Linked DNA regions of Endozoicomonas sp. GU-1. Each later gene encodes a partner of the first gene's protein in a complex. Links are inferred from orthologs where the notes say so. Each region holds a gene or a part of one and is shown in the gene's direction. Other genes may lie near its edges.

Region 1 (4,108 bases):
CAGTGGCGTAGAGAGTCAGCCTGGCATTAAGGATCACGATAAAATCAAAGCCTTTATCAAGGCGGCAGGAAGATGATGGTCGATCAGGAAATTTTTGAGTCCCCCGTTCTTTCTTCTGAAGAACACAAGTACGATCAACCGGATTTAATGGGGCATTTTGGCCGTTACGGTGGACGTTTCGTGGCTGAAACCCTGATGGGTGCGCTGGAAGACCTTGATCGCACCTGGCGTGAGCTCTGGCAGGACAAGACCTTTCAGGAAGATTTTGATCGTGACCTGGCTGACTTTGTCGGCCGTCCTTCACCGCTCTATTTTGCTGAGCGATGGACTCGGGCGCTGGGTGGCGCAAAAATCTACCTGAAGCGTGAAGATCTCAATCATACCGGTGCCCACAAAATCAACCACGCGGTTGGTCAGGCGCTGCTGGCCAAACATATGGGGAAAACCCGGATTATTGCCGAAACCGGTGCCGGTCAGCACGGTGTTGCCTCGGCGACGGTGGCCGCCCGTCTTGGGTTGGAGTGTGTGGTTTATATGGGGGCCAAGGACGTAAAACGTCAGGCATTGAACGTCTATCGCATGAAACTTTTGGGGGCCACCGTGGTACCGGTAGAAACCGGTTCCCAGACGCTGAAAGACGCGATTAATGAAGCACTCAGGGATTGGGTAGCACGCCCTGAAGATACCTTCTATCTGCTGGGCACAGTTTGTGGCCCTTCACCCTATCCTGAAATGGTGCGTAATCTGCAGAGTATTATTGGCCGGGAAGCCCGTCGGCAGATTCTGGAAAAAGAAGGCCGCCTGCCGGATGCCCTGGTTGCCTGTGTGGGTGGTGGTTCCAATGCCATGGGGCTGTTCCACGAATTTATTCAGGATAAAGCCGTTAAGCTGTATGGTGTTGAAGCGGCAGGACACGGTGTTGATACCGATAAGCATGCGGCCCGGATGAGTTCCGGCCGCCCGGGCGTTTTGCAGGGCGCAAGAACCTATCTGATGACCAACGAACATGGCCAGATTATTGAGAGCCACTCTGTGTCGGCCGGATTGGACTATCCGGGGGTTGGGCCAGAACACAGTTACCTGAAAGATATCGGCCGTGCACAATACCCGGCGGCAACGGATGAAGAAGCCCTTGCGGCCTTTCGCAAGCTGACCCGCCTGGAAGGCATTATGCCAGCGCTGGAAAGCGCCCATGCCCTGGCCTGGGTTGATAAACTGGCACCCACGATGAGCCAGGACCAGATCATTATCTGTAACCTGTCTGGTCGTGGTGATAAGGATATTCATACCGTTGCCACTATTGATGGCCTCGAAGTATAAGGTGGGCACCGCATGAGTCGTGAAATAAACAGAATCAAAGCCCGCTTTGAAACCTTGCAGGGGCGTGAACGTAAAGCTCTGATACCCTACATTCTTGCCGGTGACCCTCCGGGCAAGACTGTTCGAGGTTATGCACCACCTGGTGGACCATGGTGCGGATATGATTGAGCTGGGCTTTCCGTTCTCGGACCCGGTTGCGGATGGTCCGGTGATTGCCCAGGCCCATGAGCGGGCGGTATCACACGGTGTTACATTGCATGACGTTTTTGCAATGGTTTCTGAGTTCCGGGAAAGGGATAATGACACACCGGTTGTCCTGATGGGCTATCTCAATCCGGTAGAGATCATGGGCTACCAGCGGTTTGTTGAGTTGGCCAGTCAGGCGGGTGTTGATGGTGTGCTGATGGTGGATCTGCCACCGGAAGCCGCAGGTGATTTACTGGATATGCTGCATAACCGTGGTATTGACATGATCAGCCTGATTACCCCGACCACATCCGATGAACGAATTGCCAAGATCTGCCGGGTTGCCAGTGGTTATCTCTATTATGTATCCCTGAAAGGGGTAACCGGTGCGGCAACCCTGAATACGGCAGAAGTTGAAGAGCGGGTCAACCACATCCGGCGTTTTGCTGACGTTCCGGTGTGTGTTGGCTTTGGTATCCGCGATGGAGCCTCGGCTGCCGCCATTGGGCGAATGGCAGACGGCGTTATTGCGGGCAGTGTGCTGGTATCTGAGCTGGCTCAGTATGGCAATGAGGGACAGGCCTCCATTGACCGCGTTGCCAGCCGAATTGCCGAAATGCGCTCAGCTATGGACGATGACAGGACGAATGAATGAGCAACTGGTTAGTCGATAAACTGATTCCATCGTTATCACGCGCTGCTATTGCGCAGAAAAGCAGCAGTGTGCCAGAAGGGCTTTGGCGCAAGTGTGTGAAGTGTGAGGCCTTTCTCTATCGCCCCGAGCTGGATAGAAACCTGGGTGTTTGTCCCAAGTGCCAGCATCATATGCGAATCAGTGCCCGCACGCGACTGGATTACTTTCTTGACAAGGAAGGAAAGGCTGAGCTGTTTGCTGACCTTGAGCCCAATGACCGGCTGAAGTTTCGCGACACAAAAAAGTACCGTGATCGACTGGCAGCGGCGCAAAAGCAGACCGGCGAAAAAGATGCTCTGGTGGCCATGCGTGGTACCGTCGAGGACATTCCGGTCGCGGCCGTTGCCTTTGAGTTTTCTTTTATGGGTGGCTCCATGGGGTCGGTGGTCGGGGAAAAGTTTGCCCGTGCTGCCGAGTTATGCCTGGCAGAGAAGATGCCGTTGATCTGTTTTTCAGCCAGTGGCGGTGCCCGAATGCAGGAAGCCCTGTTTTCCCTGATGCAGATGGCGAAAACCAGTGCGGCCCTGGAAAGAATGCGTCAGGCGGGTATTCCTTATATCTCAGTGATGACTGACCCGGTGTACGGCGGTGTTTCTGCCAGTCTGGCCATGCTCGGTGATATCAATATGGCTGAGCCCGGTGCCCTGATTGGTTTTGCCGGTCCCAGGGTGATTGAACAGACCGTCCGGGAAAAGCTGCCGGAAGGCTTTCAGCGCAGTGAATTCCTGCTGGATCACGGTGCTATTGATATGATCGTTTCCCGTTCTGAGTTGCGATCCACTATCGCCAGGCTTTGCCGGAAAATGCAGGGCAGGCCGGATGCTGATGTGGCGCTTGCTGATACAGTAGAAGTTGCCTAATCCAACCTAAGGCTGGTTTTTTCTCCGGCCTTTTCTCTATATTTTGTTCCCGCGCTCTGGGGGTGTTGCAAAAGTTATAAAAGCCTTGAACCACAAAGGCACAAAGACACAAAGTTTTTTCTGGGCTTGCCTGAGCTACGCTCAGCAAACAAAATGGCTTTCTTTGTGCCTCCGTGTCTTTGTGGTTCACTTCTTTTTAAGGCCTTTCGCAACACCGTCGCTCTGCGTGGGAATGCATACGTCTGGAGATGTGACGTTGTCCTCGTTTGAAAAGAAAGAAAAAAGCCTTGCACAGTGGTTAACCTGGATGGAAGAAACTCGTCCGGAGCATGACATCGACTTTGGGCTGGACCGGATTCGGCTGGTGGGTGACAGGCTGGATTTGCTCAAGCCTGCGCCGTTCATTATCACCGTGGGGGGCACCAATGGCAAAGGCTCGACGCTGGCCGTTCTTGAAGCTGTTTTGCTGGCTGCTGGTTACAAGGTAGGTCTATTTACATCACCTCATTTTCTCAAGTTTAACGAAAGAATTCGCATTAATGGCGAACAGGTCAGTGATGACTGGCTATGTGATGCTTTTGAGAAGATCAATGAAGGTCGAAAAACGACATGGCTAACCTATTTTGAATTTACCACCCTGGCTGCCGTGGACTGCTTTAAAAGGGCGGAGGTGGATGTGGCACTGATGGAAGTCGGCCTGGGTGGACGACTGGATGCTACCAATGTGATTGACCCCGATGTGTCGGTAATTACCACGGTGGCGCTCGACCATCAGGAATACCTTGGCTTTAGCATTGAAGCGATTGCCAAAGAGAAGTCAGGAATATTTCGTGCCTGTAAACCTGCGATCTTTGGTGATCAGCCAGTGCCGCAGGCAATCACCGACATGGCTGAGCGTCTTGGCAGTGCCCTGTATTGCAGAGGAGAGGCGTTTACCCTGGCAAGGTCGGGTAATACGTGGCATTGGTCAGGTAGTGAAAATCAACAGCTGGACAACCTCCCTGTTCCCAATGTGGTGATTGATAATGCCGCGACGGCATTGCAAGCG
Region 2 (3,389 bases), 4.3 Mb from region 1 along the record:
ACGCAGGAACACCAAAAGTTCCTCAACCAGCATCAACTGTTTGGACCACCCGCCCTGCTGTTTTTTAATGCCAGTGGGAGTGAGTTGCCTGCACTAAAATCCCAGGGTGAAATCACCGCCTTGCAGCTGCATCAAAAGCTGACGAAACTGCTGACAGCCTCCGGAACAACTACAGATGTCTGAACTTGTCTGAAACTGGCATGAAATGCTTCGTAACTGTCGTTAACCTCCTGTAACACGCACAAACTGGACGCACTCTTGACAATGGGGCAAAATGCCAGATCAATAACGATTGCGATGTATTTCAAAGGTTAACGGCGTAGCCAGGTTAACCAAAGCAGGCTGACTACTGAAGCTCTCCCATTGGTCAGGGTCGCAACGGTGACCATTGGGGTCTTAAGAGGATAAACATGGCTGACATTCTTGTGCTCAATGGTCCAAACCTGAATTTGCTTGGCACTCGAGAGCCCGGTGTTTACGGTGCAACCACGCTTGAACAGATCTGCCAGAACCTTGTCCAGCTGGCTACTGATGCAGGCCTTCAGCTGGAAAGCTTTCAAAGCAATGCGGAACATCTACTGATAGATCGTATTCATCAGGCAGGCAAAGATGGCGTCCGCTTTATTATCATCAACCCGGCCGCTTTCACTCACACCAGTGTGGCACTGCGGGACGCACTGCTTGGGGTTGCTATTCCATTTATTGAAGTACACCTTTCGAACATCCATTGCAGGGAGCCTTTCCGTCATCACTCTTATTTCAGTGACGTTGCTGAAGGGGTTATTGCCGGACTGGGACCTAAAGGCTACGAAATGGCACTGTCTGCCGCAGTTGACAGGCTTGCCAGACAGCCGGAGCCATAAGAACGCGAGCTTTTTTTCAGAACGCGACTCCAACACAGGACAACGTTCTGATTTATGTTAATCACAGTGCAACTGCCTTAACCCCTCTTAAACAGTGGCACTGTCAGGCAAAAACTGACCAACGGGGATCCTGCACTCGCCAAGTAGAGTGTTCGATTTTTCGCAAAATCAACCAGACTGGCCAGCCAGAGCTGCCAGTACACGCATTTGAGACTGACAATGGATATCAGAAAAGTAAAAAAGCTCATTGAGCTGCTGGAAGAATCAGGTATTGATGAGCTCGAAATCCATGAGGGTGAAGAGTCCGTTCGTATCAGCCGTTACTCGAAAAATGCACCTGTAGCCGCCGCCCCCATTGCCTATCCGGCTGCTGCACCAGCCCCGGCTCCGGCTGCTGCCCCCGCTGCCACTGAAGCAGCTGCACCTGCTATTGCTGAGCCTGTCGTTTCGGGCCATCAGGTCAAGTCTCCCATGGTTGGTACTTTCTACGGTGCTCCGTCACCGGATGCGCCTGACTTCGCCAAAGTCGGCCAGCAGGTTAAGGAAGGTGATGTACTCTGCATTGTTGAAGCCATGAAGATGATGAATCAGATCAAGGCGGACAAATCCGGCACTATTGATGCCGTTCTGGTAGAGAATGGTCAGCCTGTTGAGTTCGACCAGCCCCTGTTCACTATTGTCTGATAATCGCCTGAGAATCGCGTTATGCTCGATAAAGTCGTAATAGCCAACCGGGGCGAAATTGCTCTCAGAATATTAAGGGCCTGCAAAGAGCTGGGCATCAAGACCGTTGCGGTTCACTCCAAGGCCGATGCTGACCTTATGCATCTGCACCTGGCGGATGAGTCCGTCTGTATCGGTCCAAACAACCCGGCAGACAGCTATCTCAATATTCCTGCCATCATCAGTGCCGCCGAGGTGACTCACGCCACCGCGATTCACCCGGGTTACGGCTTCCTGTCAGAAAATGCAGATTTTGCTGAACAGGTAGAACGCAGTGGCTTTACCTTTATCGGGCCTTCTGCCGACGTTATCCGCCTGATGGGGGACAAAGTCTCAGCGATCAAAGCCATGCAGAAAGCCGGTGTTCCCACGGTTCCTGGCTCTAATGGCTCTCTCACTGACGATCACAGCCGCACCATGGCTATTGCCCGGGATATTGGTTATCCGGTGATCATCAAGGCTGCCGGCGGTGGCGGTGGCCGCGGTATGCGCGTGGTCTACAACGAAGAAGACCTGATCAGCTCCGTCGCCCTGACCAAATCAGAAGCCGGTGCGGCATTCAACAATGATACGGTTTACCTGGAGAAATTCCTGCAAAACCCACGTCATGTGGAGTTCCAGGTGCTGGCCGATGGCCAGGGTAACGCCATTCATCTGGGTGACCGCGACTGCTCTTTGCAACGTCGTCATCAGAAGGTTATTGAAGAAGCACCTGCGCCCGGCATTCCGGAAGAGAAGCGTCAGGAAGTGGCCAGTGCCTGTACCCGTGCCTGCATTGAGCTGGGCTACAAAGGCGCTGGAACCTTTGAATTCCTGTATGAAAACGGTGAGTTCTATTTCATTGAAATGAACACCCGGGTTCAGGTTGAGCACCCGGTGACCGAACTGATCAGCGGCATTGATATTGTCAAAGAGCAGCTGAGAATTGCCAGCGGCCTGCCTCTGAGCGTTGAACAGGACGATATCGAACTCAAAGGCCACGCCTTCGAATGTCGTATCAACGCCGAAGATCCAAAAACCTTTATGCCATCACCAGGCAAGGTTTTGCAGTTCCATGCACCGGGTGGTAACGGTGTTCGCGTGGATAGCCATCTGTACAACGGCTACAGCGTTCCCCCTTACTATGACTCCCTGATCGCCAAGATCATCAGTTATGGTCCGGATCGTGAAACGGCTCTTATCCGGATGAAGAACGCACTGGATGAAACCGTTATTGAAGGGATTAAAACCAATATTCCTCTTCATCAGACGTTGGTGACTGATCCTCACTTCAAAGAAGGCGGTGTCAGTATTCACTATCTGGAAAAGAAACTGGCTGAGTGATTTCCCGTTTTTTTGCTCTTTGGCAAGGCCCTCTCCCACAGGAGATGGCCTTTCTTTTTATTGGGCGATCAACCAGCAAATGTTTATGAAATACCGGTGCTCAGCTACAATAAGTCGCCTATGTTCCATGAATTTCTTTCCTGAAGAACAGGTCTGAATTCTTATTGCTTTTCATTCTGGGTAACACAATGTCTTGGATTCAAGTCAGACTGGACACAACTTCTGACCATGCTGAAATTCTGGAAGACCTGCTTCTGGAAGCCGGTGCCTGTGCGGTCACCCTGCAGGATGCAAAAGATCAACCGGTCTATGAACCAGAGCTGGGTACCACACCGCTGTGGACCAACACCGTTGTTGTTGGCTTGTTTGATGCCCAGACCCGCATCGATGATATCATACCCTTTCTCAAAGAACATGCCGGACTGAACCCTTTCCCTGATAACAAGGTCGAACTGGTGGAAGATAAAGACTGGGAAAGAG

The links. The genes of interacting proteins can lie anywhere in the genome.
Region 2: the proteins of accD (region 1) and accB are in contact, whole or in part, in a solved structure (PDB 8UXZ), measured with the Escherichia coli proteins. The link is inferred for Endozoicomonas sp. GU-1 from one-to-one orthologs.

What each region holds. Positions count from the first base shown.
Region 1 is NZ_CP114771.1:1,065,456-1,069,563, reverse strand. What follows is about bases 1,152-4,108. They hold accD (acetyl-CoA carboxylase, carboxyltransferase subunit beta), read left to right. Parts: upstream 1,152-2,157; coding sequence 2,158-3,060; downstream 3,061-4,108. Other genes in these bases: folC (bifunctional tetrahydrofolate synthase/dihydrofolate synthase), read left to right, coding at 3,317-4,108; trpB (tryptophan synthase subunit beta), read left to right, coding at 1,152-1,320. Also shown: O3276_RS04225 (phosphoribosylanthranilate isomerase), read left to right, coding at 1-76; more of trpB, read left to right, coding at 148-1,151.
Region 2 is NZ_CP114771.1:5,340,840-5,344,228, reverse strand. Bases 1-2,814 are described here. They hold accB (acetyl-CoA carboxylase biotin carboxyl carrier protein), read left to right. Parts: upstream 1-1,082; coding sequence 1,083-1,547; downstream 1,548-2,814. Other genes in these bases: accC (acetyl-CoA carboxylase biotin carboxylase subunit), read left to right, coding at 1,569-2,814; aroQ (type II 3-dehydroquinate dehydratase), read left to right, coding at 411-863; dsbD (protein-disulfide reductase DsbD), read left to right, coding at 1-183. In the rest of the region: more of accC, read left to right, coding at 2,815-2,909; prmA (50S ribosomal protein L11 methyltransferase), read left to right, coding at 3,098-3,389. UniProt on the Escherichia coli protein: This protein is a component of the acetyl coenzyme A carboxylase complex; first, biotin carboxylase catalyzes the carboxylation of the carrier protein and then the transcarboxylase transfers the carboxyl group to form malonyl-CoA.